4 regions of the Streptomyces sp. CNZ301 genome follow, and region 1 is predicted to be linked to each of the others. Evidence: riboswitches for the same ligand, from Rfam matches in the RefSeq annotation. Region 1 holds a riboswitch; each other region holds the start of a gene.
The links. Region 1 has a riboswitch for cobalamin ahead of EV375_RS04540 (hypothetical protein). Riboswitches for the same ligand answer to the same signal wherever they lie in the genome.
Positions count from the first base shown of each region.

Region 2: linked by a shared signal. The riboswitch ahead of EV375_RS12800 (ribonucleoside-diphosphate reductase subunit alpha) and the one ahead of EV375_RS04540 (hypothetical protein) in region 1 are both predicted to bind cobalamin.
Region 3: linked by a shared signal. The riboswitch ahead of EV375_RS12075 ((2Fe-2S) ferredoxin domain-containing protein) and the one ahead of EV375_RS04540 (hypothetical protein) in region 1 are both predicted to bind cobalamin.
Region 4: linked by a shared signal. The riboswitch ahead of metE (5-methyltetrahydropteroyltriglutamate--homocysteine S-methyltransferase) and the one ahead of EV375_RS04540 (hypothetical protein) in region 1 are both predicted to bind cobalamin.

Region 1 covers NZ_SHLG01000001.1:995,269-999,448, forward strand. The annotation lists gene EV375_RS04530 (inorganic phosphate transporter) at 1-1,183, shown strand, start outside; gene EV375_RS04535 (hypothetical protein) at 1,343-1,573, shown strand; cobalamin riboswitch at 1,803-1,932, shown strand; gene EV375_RS04540 (hypothetical protein) at 1,985-2,200, shown strand; gene EV375_RS04545 (cobalamin biosynthesis protein) at 2,203-3,183, shown strand; gene EV375_RS04550 (cobyric acid synthase) at 3,180-4,180, shown strand, end outside.
Region 2 covers NZ_SHLG01000001.1:2,999,585-3,003,764, forward strand. The annotation lists gene mctP (monocarboxylate uptake permease MctP) at 1-749, shown strand, start outside; gene EV375_RS12795 (GNAT family N-acetyltransferase) at 829-1,329, shown strand; cobalamin riboswitch at 1,367-1,551, shown strand; gene EV375_RS12800 (ribonucleoside-diphosphate reductase subunit alpha) at 1,685-4,153, shown strand; gene EV375_RS12805 (ribonucleotide-diphosphate reductase subunit beta) at 4,153-4,180, shown strand, end outside.
Region 3 covers NZ_SHLG01000001.1:2,818,644-2,822,823, forward strand. The annotation lists gene EV375_RS12065 (EamA family transporter) at 1-54, opposite strand, end outside; gene EV375_RS12070 (LysR family transcriptional regulator) at 222-1,094, shown strand; gene EV375_RS12075 ((2Fe-2S) ferredoxin domain-containing protein) at 1,266-1,709, opposite strand; cobalamin riboswitch at 1,747-1,936, opposite strand; gene EV375_RS12080 (AraC family transcriptional regulator) at 2,295-3,296, opposite strand; gene EV375_RS12085 (ATP-binding protein) at 3,731-4,171, opposite strand.
Region 4 covers NZ_SHLG01000001.1:1,379,682-1,383,861, forward strand. The annotation lists gene metE (5-methyltetrahydropteroyltriglutamate--homocysteine S-methyltransferase) at 1-1,839, opposite strand, end outside; cobalamin riboswitch at 2,002-2,192, opposite strand; gene EV375_RS06235 (cytochrome P450 family protein) at 2,592-3,968, shown strand.

The DNA of each region.
Region 1 (4,180 bases):
CAAGACAGCGGTGGCGATGTCAGCGGTCCTCAACCTCGTAGGGGCGTTCCTGTCCGTCGAGGTCGCCAAGACCATCTCATCGGGAATCATCGATGAAGGCTCCGGCATCCGGCCCGAAGTGATCTTCGCGGGGCTGGTCGGAGCGATCATCTGGAATCTGCTGACCTGGCTCGCCGGGCTTCCCTCAAGTTCCTCCCACGCGCTGATGGGCGGCCTCCTCGGTGCCACCGTGGCCTCCGCCGGCATCGGCGCCGTCAACGGCGGCACCGTGGTGATGAAGGTGCTCATCCCTGCCATCGCCGCTCCGCTCGTCGCCGGCCTCGCCGCTCTCTTCGCCACGCGGCTGACCTACCGGGCGGCACGCAACGCCGACGAGCAGCACACCGCCAAGGGCTACCGCGCGGGGCAGATCACCTCCGCCGGGCTGGTCTCCCTGGCGCACGGCACCAACGACGCGCAGAAGACCATGGGTGTCATCACCCTCGCCCTGATCACCGGCGGAGTGATCGCCCCGCAGTCGGACCCGCCGACCTGGGTGATCGTCTCGGCCGGCCTGGCCATCGCCCTCGGTACCTACCTGGGCGGCTGGCGGATCATCCGCACCATGGGCAACGGCATCACCGACATCAAGCCTCCGCAGGGATTCGCCGCGCAGACCTCCGCCGCGGTCACGATCCTCGCCTCCTCCCACATCGGCTTCTCCCTCTCCACGACGCACGTGTGCTCCGGCGCCATCATGGGCTCGGGAGTCGGCCGCAAGGGCGGCGTCGTGCGCTGGTCGACGGCGGCCCGCATGGTGGCGGGCTGGGGGCTGACCCTGCCGGCCGCCGCACTCGTCGCCGCCGGGGCGGCGGTACTGGCACAGCAGGGCGACTGGGGCGTCACGACGGTGGCGGTCCTCGCGCTCGCCATCAGCGGCGGCATCTGGCTGCTCTCGCGCCGTCAGCCCGTCGACCACACGAACGTCAACGACGTGTCCCTGCCGGGGACTTCCGGACCCAAGCCGGCCGGTGCCGTCACGGCCGCGCTGGATGCCGTCGCGCCGCCGCCCGCGGCCGCCACGGTCCACGCCACGGCCGACAGCAACGGGGACCCGGCGAGGACCCCCGAGGGCGCCGGCACGGCGAGTCCGGCTCCGCAAGCCGAGACGGAGTCCAGGAAAGCGGCCTCCACGCTCGGCTAGACCGGCCGCCGGTGTGTTCCGCGGACTCGGCAACGCACCGGCGCCGGACCCGGCGAGCCATCACGACGACAAGCAGTCACAACCGGAACCAGACAACCGGACCAGACGCCCGGACCGCGGATCGAACGGTCCGGCACGGAGAGCAGACAGGGAAACGCTATGGACATCGACTGGGCAGCGCTCGGCGAGGTATTCGGCGTGAGCCTCGTGGCCACGGTCGGCCTGGTGGGCGTGTTCACACTCGGCATCGTGGGTGCGTCCGCCGGCAAGGCGGGTGGCTCGCAGGGCGGTGACACGTCCGTACTCGGGCGCACCGGAGCGTACGCGTGCTTCGCACTGTGCGCGGCGGCCGTCGCGTACGGCATCTACATCATCACCGCCGCGTCCTGAACCACTCGGCGCCGGAAGGTCGTTGACAGCAGCCGCCGGCACCGGAACGGCACCGGAAGGGGTACGGAGCACCGCTCCGTACCCCTTCTCCGCTTCTCCGTACAGCTGCTTCCCCATGCCACGGCGCGGGTCCCGTGTGCCTGCTCACACTCTCCCGTCGCAGGTCAAGGGCGAGTTGACGCCCCTCCTGGTACGTGGTGGACTGCCGAGTGCCCAACGGCGGCAGGAGAGGAAGCCGGTGCGAATCCGGCGCGGTCCCGCCACTGTCACCGGGGAGTGCACCCCCAACCGACGGCCACGGCCCCTTCGTTCGAGGGCTGGAAGGCCGGGGGACGCAGCGATCCGGGAGCCAGGAGACTCTCGTCGCCGGCACGTCGAACCAGGGCGAGGACCCTGAGTGAGGACTCCGTCATGCGTGGCTTGCCAGCCTCTCCCGCGTCCATGCGCCCGTTCGTCTCCGTGCCCGCGTTCGTCTCCGCGTCCGGCTCCTCGACGGCTGCCGCTGCCGCGCACGTCCCCGCCCGGCTCCGCGGCGGCGTGAACGTCCGCGTCCGGCGCGGGCCGGCTCAACGCCGCGGCCGCACCGGGTCCGGCATGCTCCTCCGAGGCACGACGACGGCACGCTGACGGTGCGGGCTCATCGCGCCCACATCTGCAGCGCGGCCCTCGGTCAGCTGGGCGACGCGCTGCTGGGCGACCCCCGTCGCGGGCACCCGGTCGCCGCCTTCGGCCGGGCCGCCGCCGCTGCCGAGCGCGCCCTGTGGCGGGACCACAGAGGGGCCGGCGCCCTGCACACCGCGCTGAGCGTCGCCGGCGCCGTCTCCGCCGTCGCCGCGCTCTCGCGCACCGCACGCATCCTCGGCGGCACGGGTGGCTCAACCCTCGTCGACGCCGCGGTGACCTGGACCGTGCTGGGCGGTACCGGGCTGCGCCGGGAGGCCCTCGCCGTCGCCGATGCCCTGGAGAAGGGTGATGTGGCGGGCGCGAGGCGGCTGTTGCCGCATCTGTGCGGCCGCGACCCGCAGGCGCTGGACCGGGACGCCATCGCGCGGGCCGTCGTGGAGTCGGTGGCGGAGAACACCTCGGACGCCGTCGTGGGCGCCCTGGTGTGGGGGGCGGTCGCCGGGGCCCCCGGCATGGCCGCCTTCCGCGCGGTCAACACGCTCGACGCGATGTTCGGTCACCGGTCGCCGCGTCACCTGCGCTTCGGCTGGGCGGCAGCCCGCATGGACGACGCCGCCGGATGGCCGGGCGCACGGCTGACGGCCGCTCTGGCCGCGCTCGCCGGCCCGTCGCCGCGTGGGGCGCTGCGTGCCTGGCGCGCCGACGCGCACAGGCATCCCAGCCCCAACGCGGGCCCTGTCGAAGCCGCGTTCGCGGGCGCGCTGGGCGTACGTCTGGGCGGCACCCTCACCTACGGGGGACGCATCGAGCACCGGCCGGTTCTCAACTCCCCCGGCCGCGCCGTGCGTTCGGATGACATCGCGGCAGCGGTCCGTCTCTCGCGGCGGGTCGGCGCGCTGGCGCTGCTGGTGACCTCGGTGGCCGGTGCGCTCGGCAGGAAGTGCCGGGCGGACGGGAAACGCCGGGCCGAGAGGCGGACTCGATGACGGCGGCCGGTGAGTACGGCGGACACGTGCCGGGCGGGACGGCCGGCGGACACGTGCGAGGCCGGGACACGCGCGGGAGCGGCGGCGGACTGCTCGTCGCGGGCACGACCTCAGACGCGGGCAAGAGCGTGGTGACGGCGGGCATCTGCCGCTGGCTGGCGCGCAAGGGCCTGAAGGTCGCACCGTTCAAGGCGCAGAACATGTCGCTCAATTCGTACGTGACGCTGGACGGCGCCGAGATCGGCCGTGCGCAGGCCATGCAGGCTGCCGCCGCCCGCACCGAGCCGACGGCTCTGATGAATCCCGTGCTGCTCAAGCCCGGGAGCGACAGCAGCAGCCAGGTCGTGCTGCTCGGCAGGGCTGTCGGCGAGATGAGCGCGGGCGGCTACCACTCCGGCAGGCAGGAGCGGCTGCTGGACACGGTCACGGACTGCCTAGCCGAGCTGCGGCGCACGCACGACGCGGTGATCTGCGAGGGCGCCGGCAGCCCCGCCGAGATCAACCTTCGCCGCACCGACATCGTCAACATGGGCCTGGCCAGGGCCGCCGGCCTGCCCGTCGTGGTCGTCGGGGACATAGACCGCGGCGGCGTCTTCGCCTCCTTCTTCGGCACGACGGCGCTGCTGGCGGGCCAGGACCAGGAACTGCTCGCGGGCTACGTCGTCAACAAGTTCCGCGGCGACGTGAGGCTGCTGGAGCCCGGCCTGGAGATGCTCCACGGGCTGACTGGGCGGCCCGTACTGGGCGTGCTGCCCTTCCGGCACGGGCTGGGCATCGACGAGGAGGACGGGCTGAGGGTGTCCCTCCGCGGCACCGTCCGCGAGTCCGCGCCGGCCCCGGCGCACGGCAGCGACGTGCTGCGTATCGCGGTCGTGCCGGTGCCGTTGATGTCGAACTTCACCGATGTCGACGCACTTGCCGCCGAACCCGGCGTCGTCGTGCGGTTCACGGACCGCCCCGAGGAACTCACCGACGCCGACCTGGTCGTACTCCCGGG
Region 2 (4,180 bases), 2.0 Mb from region 1:
CCACGATCCTGCCGCTGTACTCGCTGATGCTGGGCATGCTCGCGCTGCTGGGCTTCATGGCGATCGCCGCCGGGATCAAGGTCGAGAACGGGCAGCTGGCGATTCCGCAGCTCTTCGAGAACATGTTCCCGGACTGGTTCGCGGGCGTCGCGTTCGCCGCCATCGGCATCGGTGCGCTCGTACCGGCGGCCATCATGTCGATCGCTGCCGCCAACCTGTTCACCAGGAACATCTACAAGGACTTCCTCCGGCCCGATGCGACACCGGAGGAGGAGACCAAGGTCTCCAAGATCACCTCGCTGCTTGTGAAGGTCGGCGCCCTGGTGTTCGTGCTCGGCATGGACAAGACGGTGGCGATCAACTTCCAGCTGCTGGGCGGCATCTGGATCCTCCAGACGTTCCCGGCGCTCGTCGGCGGCCTCTTCACGCGCTGGTTCCACCGGTGGGCGCTGCTGGCGGGCTGGGCCGTCGGCATGCTCTACGGCACGATCACGGCGTACGGCGTCTCGTCGCCGGTGCAGAAGCACTTCGGCGGCCCCAACGACATCATCCCGGGCATCGGGGAGATGGGGTACATCGGCCTGACCGCCTTCGTGCTCAACGCGGTTGTCACCGTCGCGCTCACGTTCGTGCTGCGGGCCGTGAAGGCCCCGGAAGGCGTCGACGAGACGCAGCCGTCCGACTACACGGCGGACGCCGGGGACCCGGGCGTCAAGGAGGAACTGCCCTCGCCGACAGCCGCCTCCTGAGCCCGTCGACCAGCCGAGGACAGGTCCGCCGCACCCCACTGACAGACCCGTTGTCAGTGGGGTGCGGCATGCTCGCTCCATGGACATCACCATCAGAGCGGCGCGGGACGAGGAACTGGAGGACGTCGGCGAGCTGACGGCGCGGGCCTATCTCGAGGACGGGCTGCTGGACTTCGGTGAGGACGACCCGTATCTGGCGGTGCTGCGCGCCGCACGGCGCCGGGCACACCACACGGAGGTGCTCGTCGCACTCGACACCGCCTCGGAATCGGTGCTCGGCGCGGTCGCCTTCGTCGGGAACGGCGGGGAGTACGCGGACCTGGCCCGCACCGGCGAGGGCGAGTTCAGGATGCTCGCCGTACGGCCCGAGGGGCGCGGGCGTGGCGCCGGCGAGGCGCTGGTGCGGGCATGCGTCGGCCGGGCCCGCGAGTTGGGGCTGGAGCGGCTCGTGCTGTGCAGCCATGAGCGGATGACGACGGCGCACCGGCTGTACGGGCGCCTGGGGTTCGTCCGCGCGCCGGAGAGGGACTGGCAGCCCTATCCGAGGATGTGGCTGCAGGCCTTCAGCCTGGAATTGTGATCCGCGACTCCCCCGGCACAACATGTGGGGGCGAGTAGCGCATCCCGCTACTAGATGTATGCTCGTGCTCGCTGCCGCGCAGGGGAATCCGGTGCGAATCCGGAACTGTCCCGCAACGGTGTGCGATGTGCTGCTCTGCTCTGCCCGGTTGCTCTCTTCCGGCATGAGCTGCGATGGGCCGTCGTCGCGAGTCCGAGTACCTGCTGGTCGCGTCGAAAGACGTCCGGGTCCCGAGGGTTGGGCCGGTGGACGCCGCGAGGACTGCCGCGTCGCCGATGCGGCACACCTTTGTGCGCCCGCTTGTGCGCTCTCCCGGTGACCCGGTACCTGATCCGAGCGAGGGAGAGCACATCCCGTGACCATCGCACCCGCACCACGAGCCACGGCCCGGAGCGCGCCCGCAGCCACGCCCCGGCAGGCGCCGCCACCGGCCGACGACGGCGCACTGCTGCGCACCCTGACCGAGCTGACCGCCGACCTGCCGGGCACCGAGGCCGTGCGGGTCGCCGAGGCGGTGCTGCGCGGAGGGCGGCAGGGCGCCGGCGAAGCCGAGTTGCGGGCGCTCGCCGCCGAGGAGGCGGCCGGGCTCGTCGGCGAGGAGCCCGCGTACTCGCATCTCGCGGCCCGGCTGCTCACCCTCGCCATCCGCGACGAGGCCCGCGGCCAGGGCGCGGTGTCCTTCTCCTCCTCCGTCGCGACGGGGCACCGCGAGGGCCTGATCGCCGACCGTACGGCCGAGTTCGTACGGGCGCACGCCGAGCGCCTGGACGCGCTGGCCGAGGACGCGGTCGCGGGCGGGGCGGACGACCGCTTCGGCTACTTCGGGCTCCGCACGGTTCACTCGCGCTATCTGCTGCGCCACCCCACAAGCCGGCAGGTGATCGAGACACCGCAGCACTTCCTGCTCCGCGTGGCCTGCGGCCTGGCCGCGGACGAGTCGGCGCGGGCTGCCGACGAAGTGGCGGAGCTCTACGCGCTGACGAGTTCGCTCGCCTATCTGCCGTCCTCCCCCACGCTCTTCAACTCCGGTACGCGGCACGCCCAGATGTCCTCCTGCTACCTGCTGGACTCGCCGAAGGACGAACTCGACTCGATCTACGAGCGCTACCAGCAGGTCGCACGGCTGTCCAAGCACGCGGGCGGCATCGGGCTGCCCTACTCCCGCATCCGTGCACGCGGTTCGCTGATCCGCGGCACCAACGGGCACTCCGGCGGCATCGTGCCGTTCCTGCGCACCCTGGACTCCTCCGTCGCCGCCGTGAACCAGGGCGGCAGGCGCAAGGGGGCCGCCTGCGTCTACCTGGAGACGTGGCACGCGGACATCGAGGAGTTCCTGGAGCTCCGCGACAACACGGGCGAGGAGGCCCGGCGCACGCACAACCTCAACCTCGCGCACTGGATTCCGGACGAGTTCATGCGGCGCGTGGAGGCCGACACCGACTGGTCGCTCTTCTCGCCGGCCGACGTGCCGCGGCTCACCGACCTGTGGGGCGAGGAGTTCGACGCCGCCTACCGCGAAGCCGAGGCGGCGGGCCTCGCCGTGCGGCAGGTGCCCGCCCGTCAGCTGTATGCGCGCATGATGCGCACCCTGGCGCAGACGGGGAACGGCTGGATGACGTTCAAGGACACCTCCAACCGCACCGCCAACCAGACCGCCGGGCCGGGCCGCATCGTGCACTCCTCGAACCTGTGCACGGAGATCCTGGAGGTCACCGACGACGGCGAGACGGCCGTCTGCAACCTGGGGTCCGTCAACCTGGCCGCGCACCTGAGCGAGTCCGGTTCCGGCGAGATCGACTGGGAACGCCTGGACGCCACCGTCCGTACGGCGGTGACGTTCCTCGACCGCGTCGTGGACATCAACTTCTACCCGACGGATCAGGCGGAGCGCTCCAACTCCCGCTGGCGGCCCGTCGGTCTGGGCGTGATGGGCCTCCAGGACGTCTTCTTCCGGATGAGGCTGCCCTTCGACTCCGAAGCGGCGCGCGAGCTGTCCACCCGGATCTCCGAACGGATCATGCTCGCGGCCTACGAGACCAGCGCGGACCTCGCCGAGCGGCACGGGCCGCTGCCCGCCTGGCACGAGACACGTACGGCGCGCGGCGTGCTGCATCCCGACCACTATCCGCACACCGAGCAGACCTGGCCGGAGCGCTGGTCCGCGCTGCGCAGCCGCATCGCCCGGACCGGGATGCGCAACGCGCTGCTCCTCGCCGTCGCGCCGACCGCCACCATCGCGGCGATCGCCGGCGTGTACGAATGCATCGAGCCCCAGGTCTCCAACCTCTTCAAGCGCGAGACGCTCAGCGGGGAGTTCCTGCAGGTGAACGCCTATCTGGTCGCGGAGTTGAAGCGGCTCGGGCTGTGGGACGAGCGCACCCGTGAGGAACTGCGCGAGTCCAGCGGCTCGGTGCAGGACATCCAGCGGATTCCGGAGGACGTCCGCCGGCTCTTCCGCACGGCCTGGGAGCTGCCGCAGCGTTCCCTGATCGACATGGCCGCCGCCCGCACTCCCTACCTCGACCAGAGCCAGTCGCTGAACCTGTTCATGGCGGCGCCGACGATCGGCAAGCTCAGCTCGATGTACGCCTACGCCTGGAAGAGCGGCATCAAGACCACGTACTACCTGCGGTCGCGCCCGGCGACGCGCATCGCCCGCGCCGCGGGCGGCACCGGTACCGGCACCGGCACCCGCACAAGCACGAACACCGAGACGGAGACGGGGACGCCCCCCGCCGTCCCCGGCCGACGGGCGGCGACGTCCGGAGACGACGCGGTCACCTGTTCCCTGGAGAACCCCGAGTCCTGCGAGGCATGCCAGTAATGACAAGCGCCGAGAACACCCGTAGCG
Region 3 (4,180 bases), 1.8 Mb from region 1:
CGCGACGGCCGCTCCGCTCTGGTTGGACAGTCCGCTGCCCAGCATCAGCGCCATCCCACCCCAGCGCCCCGGACGGCCGGGACCGCGCACGTCCGCGGCCTGCGATGCGGCGGGAGTCGGGGCGACGGATACAGCAGAGGACGCAGGCTTCATGCCCACACGATGGGACGCAAGGCGGCATACGCAAAATGCATTCGCTGCCCCGTCTATACGCTGGACGCATGGATGACGCCCGGAAGACGGTCGGCGCGCTGGAGCTGAGACACCTGCGCTGCCTGATCACCATCATCGACACCGGCAGCTTCACGGACGCCGCCCATGAACTCGGCATCTCCCAAGCCGCCGTTTCACGGACCCTCACCGCTCTGGAAAGCGTGCTCGGAGTGCGGTTGCTGCACCGCACCAGCCGCTCCGTCGCCCCCACCACCACGGGTGTGCGGGTCCTGGCCCGTGCGCGCGCCCTCCTCGCCGGCGCCGACGAACTCGTCCGCGAAGCCACCACCGGCCACACCCGCCTCCACATCGGCCACGCCTGGTCCGCATTCGGCCGCCACACCACCGAATTCCAGCGCCGCTGGCACGAACAGCACCCCGAGACCGAACTGCGTCTGGTCCGGCACAACAGCCCCACCGGCGGCCTCGCCGAAGGACGGTGCGACCTCGCCGTCGTCCGCGCCCCGCTGGACCTCACCCCGTGGTCATACGCGCTGGTCGGCCACGAGGCCCGGTGCGTTGCGTTGGCATCCGACGACCCTTGGGCCCGCCGTCGCAGCATCCGTCTGGACGAACTCTTCGGCCGGACACTCGCGATCGACCGCCGCACAGGGACGACCACCCTGGACCTCTGGCCCGGAGACGTTCAGCCAGCCATCGAGTACACCCACGACATCGACGACTGGCTCGCCGCCATCGCGACCGGTCGCTGCGTCGGTATCACCCCCCAGGCGACCGCCGCTCAATACCGCCGCGACGGCATCACCTACCGCCCCCTGCGCGACGCCGCGCCCGTCCCCGTCCACCTCATCTGGCGCACCCACGACACCCACCCGGCCGCCCACACCGCCATCGCTCTCGCCACCGACCTCTACCGGTAGACGCCGAGGTCATCGGCGCTGCCTCGTTCCGGCACCTCCGCACGAGAACCGTCCAGGACCGTAGTGCGCTCGTTCAGGGCGTGGACGTCTCAGCGACCGCTGCGACGCCGATCAGCCTGGCTGCACTCCACCGCACCTGAAGTGTCTCCGCGGCGGCGAACGAGGGCTGCCTCACGGCCCCTGGTCACGGATCGGCGACGCAGCGCGGCGATCCCCGGCAAGCACCCGTCGCGGCGGCGTGATGAGGTGCAGGTCAAGGATCTCCGGCCGCGGAGCGACGCCCGGACCGCCCACCCGCACCCAGGCCGTGACGTCCTCGGTCGCGTCCAGGCTGTTGACCAGCCCCAGCCAGACGGGTCGGGCGCCGGCGGCACGGCCGTCGGCGGAAGGCTGTACGACGATGACGTTGGCCTGGTCACATACGTCCAGGCAGTCGGACACGCGAACAGGTGCCTCCTCCCGCAGGCGAGCCGTCTGCGCCGCGTGATCCAGACCGGTCACCTTGGGACTGCCGCAGCAGCAGTCCCGGCACACGACTATCCGGCACGGAGCAGGGCCGGCCGTCTCCGCTGCCTCCGCTTCGTCGGATGTCTCGTCGACCGATGCCTCGGGCACGTCGAACCCTTCCTCTCTCCGGGGAGGTCCGCCCCGGTACGTCGAGGTGGCGACGGCGTGAGTCTCCTGGCTCTCGGGTCAAGGCTCGTCCCGGCCTTCCCACCCGCCTCGGGCAGTGGCCTGTCGGGGATCCGCTCGCCGATCACAGTGGCGGGACCGCGCCGGATTCACACCGGCTTCCTCGGACCGCCGTCGCCATGACATCGGCCATCATTCCATCCAGGTGCTGCCCACCCCCGAGGGGCGCCATCAGTCCCAGCGTGCTCGCGTCCCCCATGGCAACCGCTGCGAGGGGCGAGGCCCGGCTGGTCCCAGACTTCAACGAAGGGCTGCGGCAAGCGATGCGCAGCAGCGAGGGAGAGGGGTGCTCGACAGACGTCACCTCCGCGCTGAAGCCGCGACGCTGAGTCCCGACGACCTGCTGACCTGATCCCGGAGGGCGCTTCCGGGCAGACGAGTACGTCGCGCCTTCAGGCCTCTCGGTCGTGGACGGGCACGCGCCGCTGCTGCGGCCCCGTGTATGCGCCCTGCGCCCGGGGGACGGCTGCGCGGTCATCGGAGTTGGGACTGTTGATACCCAGTCATCTAGCCCTGTCCGCACGGCCTCTGAGCGTCTGCGGTGTCAGTGTCCCCCTCATGCCGCATTTCGCGCGGGCTTATCCCGAAGCGCTTCCGGAACGCAGTGCTGAGTGCGCTCGGAGAGGAGAATCCCGACGCGTACGCCAGGTCCGTGATGCTCACGTGCTGATAGGCGGGGTTCTGCAGGCGTTCCCGTATCAGCCTGAGGCGCTCCTCGCGGATCAGCTCACGGGGCGTGGTGCCGGCGCGCTGCAGTGCCAGCTGAATCTGCCGCAGTGACCATCCCAACGCACGTGCCATCGCTTGGCCGTTCAGACCCGGGTCGCCCGCGTGCTCGCGCACATGGCGGCGCACCATGGCCTCCACCTCGGCCAGATGCTCCGGCGCATCCGGGCGGTCATCGCCCGCGACAAGCATGCACAACAGCTCGACGATCCGGTCGGACACCGCATCGAACTGGCTGGTGGTGAGGGTGTCCCGTTCCTCGTGCAGGCTGGTCACCATGTCCCCGACCACGCGGCCCAGGCCTGATGCCAGGTCAAGCCCCGCGGTCACCGGGGATTTCCGGTTCAGCCGGCTGTCCACCTCGTGAGCAGGGATGGTCATGCTGAGTCCCTCGTAACGATCGTAGAGAGTCTGGTACGACCCGTTCACCGGGATCAGGCCCGCGGTCCCGGGCACCATCTCTGCTTCCTCGCCGTCCTGACGGTGCACAGCCCTCCCGGAGAGCATGATCACGAACCGGTAGTCCTCATCCGGGTGCTGACGTACCTGCTGCGGGGTCCGGAGGTATCCGAGCTTGTCCGACCAGCACTTCGCGAGCTGATAGGTATCCGTCTGCTGGCGGATCGTCCCGGCACGGAAGGAGTCGCCGTGCGGGAACCTCAGGTCCATCCGACAGTGGACGGACGAGACGTGATCGGTCCAGAAGTCGGCGCGCTCACGCGGCGCCACATCCCCGATCGACGACGAGTTGACCACATAGGTCCCTCTGGTCCTCTCAAACACCCTTCATCGCTCCCTCACTGCCGTTGACCTGGTGATGGAAGGGGTGTTCACCACAGCACCCGGCTGGCAGGACCGTGGCAAAAAATCACAGCCGCAGCGTAGTGCTGGGTTTCCGTCGTGTCCGCCGAATCCAACGGAAGGGGCTACGTAAAAGGCCGTTCCATAGGCTCGGCAACGAACTACGCGCTGCCCGGGGATCTCCCCTCGGAGAGCCCCGCCGGGTCTCGCTCAGGCAAGGAGCCGGCGTGGCGGGGATGCGGACAGGGGCGACTCTTCTGTGACCAACCGGGCAGCTGCTGAGGACCCTTGTGTGGTGTCGTCGTACCGCAGCCGACGTTCGCAGCAAGTCGAAGCCGGCCTCATCGTTGTCGGCGACATCTCGCGGTGAAGCTCAGCAACTCCAACTTGCCACCTCTGCCAGGGGATTGGCGTCCTCATCTGGTGTGGCGGTCCGGATGGGGCTGTGGAATCCCTCCGGACGCAGGTCGATATGGGAGGTCGGCCCATGTCACGCTGCCTTGACCATTCTCACGGGCCCGGACTCCCCATGTTTCCGAGAAGGCCTTGACCAGTAGCAGCCCGCGCCCGCTCTCCTCTTCGGACGCGGCAGACCGCAGGCGCTGTTCCTTCGACCGGCACCCTTCGTCTGCGACCTCGACACGCAGTTGCATCCCCGTCACGCGCAGTCCGTAGCCGATCTCCACGCTGTCGGTGTGGAGCACGGCATTGGTGAAGAGTTCGGAGATCACTAACTCCGCGTCTGTGCAGACGTCTTCATGAGCACCCCACTCGCGCAACCGCGCCACGACACATCGCCGTGCCTCGGAGACGAAAGCGGGGAGCGCCGGCAGCTGAAACGCGTCCTGAAAGGTCACAGCGGCTGC
Region 4 (4,180 bases), 380 kb from region 1:
GCCCGAGGCCTCCAGGTCGGCGACCTCGTCGCGCAGGGCGAGGGCCACTTGGCGTGCGGTCTCGGCCTGCGGCTGGTCGTCACGCACGAAGGACCACGCGAGCATCGTGACGGGGCCGGTCAGCATGCCCTTGACGGGCCGTGCGGTCTGCGACTGGGCGTAGCGCGTCCACTCCACCGTCATCGGCGCGGGACGTGACACGTCACCCGCGAGGATCGGGGGACGCACGTAGCGGGTGCCGTAGGACTGGACCCAGCCGTGCTGCGTCGCGACGTAGCCGTTCAGCCGTTCCGCGAAGTACTGGACCATGTCGTTGCGTTCGGGCTCGCCGTGCACGAGCACATCCAGTCCCGCTTGTTCCTGGAAGGCGAGGACTTCGCGGATCTCGGCGGCGATCCGCCTGTCGTAGCCTTCCGCGTCGAGCCGTCCGGCCCTCAAGTCGGCGCGCGCGGAGCGCAGTTCACCGGTCTGCGGGAACGAGCCGATGGTGGTCGCCGGAAGCATCGGCAGCTTCAGCCGTGCCCGCTGCGCCGCTGCCCGCTCCGGGTAGGGCGCGGTGCGGCGCGCGTCGGCGTCGGTGACGGCTTCGGTGCGGGCCCGCACGGCGGGGTCGCGGGTGAGCGCGGCCGACGAACGGGAGGCGAGAGCCGAGGAGTTGGCGTGCAGCAGTCCCGCGATGACGTCGGTTCCCTCGCGCAGTCCCGTCGCGAGGGCGACGGCTTCCTCCACTTTCTGCCGGGCGAAGGCGAGCCAGCGGGCGACCTGCGGGTCGACGCCGCGCTCTGCCGCCGCGTCGAGCGGCACGTGCAGCAGCGAGCAGGACGGCGCCACGTCGACGCGGTCGGCGAAGCCCAGCAGCGAGGCCAGTGTGGACAGCGACTTCTTCAGGTCGTTGATCCACACGTTCCGTCCGTCGACGACTCCCGCGACGAGCCGCTTGCCGGGCAGCCCGCCGGCGCGCGCCAGGTCCTCCAGGTTCGCGGCGGCGGGACCGGTGAAGTCCACCGCCAGCCCCTCGACGGGCGCCCTGGCGAGTACGGGCAGCGCGTCCCCCAGCCGGTCGAAGCAGGAGCCCACCAGCAGCGCGGGCCGGTCGGTGAGCCCGCCCAGCTCCCGGTAGGCGCGTGCCGCGGCGTTCAGTTCGGCGGGCGTGCGGTCCGCCACCAGCGCCGGCTCGTCGAGCTGAACCCAGCGCGCCCCGGCCGCGCGGAGGTCGGCGAGCACCTCGGCGTACACCGGCAGGAGCCGGTCCAGCAGCGTCAGGGGTTCGAAGTCCGGGGCCACGCCGGGCGCGGGCTTCGCGAGCAGCAGGTACGTGACGGGGCCGACGAGGACGGGCCTGGCCTCATGCCCCTGGGCGACGGCCTCGGACAGCTCGCCGGTCTGCTTCGCCGAGTTCGCGGCGAAGACGGTGTCCGGCCCCAACTCCGGTACGAGATAGTGGTAATTGGTGTCGAACCACTTCGTCATCTCCAGCGGCGCGACGTCCTGGGTACCGCGCGCCATGGCGAAGTAGCCGTCCAGCGCGTCCGCCTCCACGGCGTCGCGGTGGCGTTCGGGGACTGCACCGACCATGACGGTCGTGTCCAGCACATGGTCGTAGAGGGAGAAGTCGCCGGTGGGCACTTCACGCACGCCGGCTTCCCTCAGCTGCCGCCAGTTGCCGCGGCGCAGCCCCGCGGCGGTCTCCCGCAGGGCGTCGGCGGTGACGCGGCCCTTCCAGTAGCCCTCGACGGCCTTCTTCAGCTCACGGCCGGGGCCCTGCCGTGGATACCCGTGGACGGTGGCGCGGGGCTTCGTGGACGTCCTCGACGCCGCACCTTGGGATTTCGGTGTCACTCAACTCTCCTTCGCGAGTCTCGCCGGTGACCCGAGAGGCACGGGGCGAGGAGGAGAGGCGACGCGGCGGCACGCGCGCTCACCGCGTGCTGCTCACCTGTACCGCCGACCCGCCCTCGAGGTCACCGAGATCGCCGCGTACGAGGCGCGCACGCGGGCAGTGGCAGGTCTTCGGACTCGCGGGCACACCGCGTCCGTGATCCACGGACGGGCTCCTACCGGCCGTCGCTTCCCGGGTCCGCTCGGACCCAGTGCGTGTGACGGCTTTCGTTCCCACTCACCGCTGCGGGGCAGTTCCGGAGTCTCACCGGATTCCCTCTTGCGACGTACCTGTCTGGCGGACAGGCCGAACCGACTGCGTCTCCAGCGTACGAGGAGGTACGGCGCCGGCAAAGGCCACCGGGGTGAGGGGGACCTCATGCGCCGGAGCGGTTTGCCCGGCCGGGAGGTGTTCCGGGGGGCGTGGGCGGCAGAACGCACCGCGACGGGCCACTACGGGCGGGAGCGAAGTCACGCGGGGTCCCGGGCGCGAGCCACGGGTGAACAGCGTGGGCGGCCCCTCGCGGCGCGCGCCGGCCGTGCCGGTGAAGAGCCGCTCCACACGGACGGAGCGCAGGGCCGTCCGGGTCGCGGCGGTGTGGCGCACGGCGTGGAGCGGGCCACCGGTCCCAAGCTGCTGCCGGAGACTCACCGCCCGCCGGTGCGCAGGCCGGACGGGGCGGCCCGTTCCACGACGACTGGAGACGATGACCATGCCACCCCACACCGCGTCCGCGTCCTCGGCAGGGGCCGCGGCCGCACCGCACGTCCCCTCCCCCGCGGCCGCCACGGACGGGACCGAGGCCTCGGAGGCGGCCGAAGCCTTCGAGGCGGCAGGCCTGCCGCCGCAGACGAACCTCGCCGACCCGCGGTTCTGGCAACTGCCGCACGAGCAGCGGCACCAGGCGTTCGCCGTGCTGCGCGAGCGGGAGACGCCCACGTACTTCGCACATCCCCAGCACGCCCTGCGCAAGCGGCAGCAGCCGGGGTTCTACGCTCTCGTCAGGCACGAGCACGTGCAGGAGGCCAGCCGCAACGCCGCCGTGTTCGGGAGCGCCCCGGGGGTCACGACGCCGCATCCCGCGCCGTGGGTGAAGGCCCTCTTCGGGGAGTCCATGGTCAACGTGGACGGCCGCGACCACGCCAAGCTGCGGAAGATCATCTCCCGGGCGTTCAGCCCGCGGCTGCTGGCGGGCGCCGAGAAGGACATCGAGGAGGTCGTCGCGACCGTCGTCGGGAACGCGGTGCGGCAGCCCTCCCGGGAGTTCGTGACGGCCGTGGCCTCCCTCGTGCCCTGCGAGGTCGTGTGCAACATGATGGGCATCCCGCAGAAGCACCGGCCGCGTATCCTCGCCCAGCTCAACGACGCCTCGGAGAACATCGGCGTACGGCGCGGAGCAGGAGCGAAATTCCGCATTCCCGGCAAGGGTCTGCGGGCTCTGGCCCGCATGCACGTCATGATCGCCATGCTCGCGCGGGAGCGCCGGCGTCACCCCACCGGCGACCTCGTCTCCGCGCTCGTCACCACCGACGTCGACGGACAGTGCCTGGGCAACCGCCAACTCGGTGCGTTCTTCACCTTGTTGATGGTCGCCGGAGTGGAGACCACCCGCAACGCGATCTCACACGGACTCTCTCTGCTCAGTGAGAACCCGGAACAACGTGAGCTGTGGGAGAGCGACTTCGAGAAGTACGCGGACACCGCCGTGGAGGAGATCGTGCGGTGCTCGACGCCGATCATCCAGTTCCGCCGCACGCTGCGCACCGATCACGTCATGGGCGGCCGCACACTCCGCAAGGGCGAGACGGTGGCGATGTACTACGCCTCCGCCAACCGCGACGAGGCGGTCTTCACCGACCCCGGCACCTTCGACATCACCCGCGACCCCAACCCCCACCTCGGCTACGGCGGCGGCGGGCCTCACCACTGCCTCGGCGCGCACCTCGCCCGGCAGGAACTCAAGGCGCTCTTCAGGGTTCTGCTCACCGACTCCGTCGCCATGCGGGCCGCGGGCCTGCCGGAGCTGGTGCCCTCCAGCTTCGACAACCGCATCCGCTCGCTGAAGTTCGAGGTCGCCGGGGCGGAGTGACCGGCGAGGAACATCACCACGCGCTCGGGCGGCACTTGCCCGGCGCACCGCATGGAACAGGCGAGGCTCCCCACCGTTGCGCCGGTGTCCTTCACCGGGCCGGCGCAACGACAGGGAACCTCGCCTTCTGGACGGGAAGGCCGTTACCCGATTCATGCGGGATCGGGTAACGGCCTCCGTCACCGGCGTTGCCCTCGGAGATGACCGGCTGC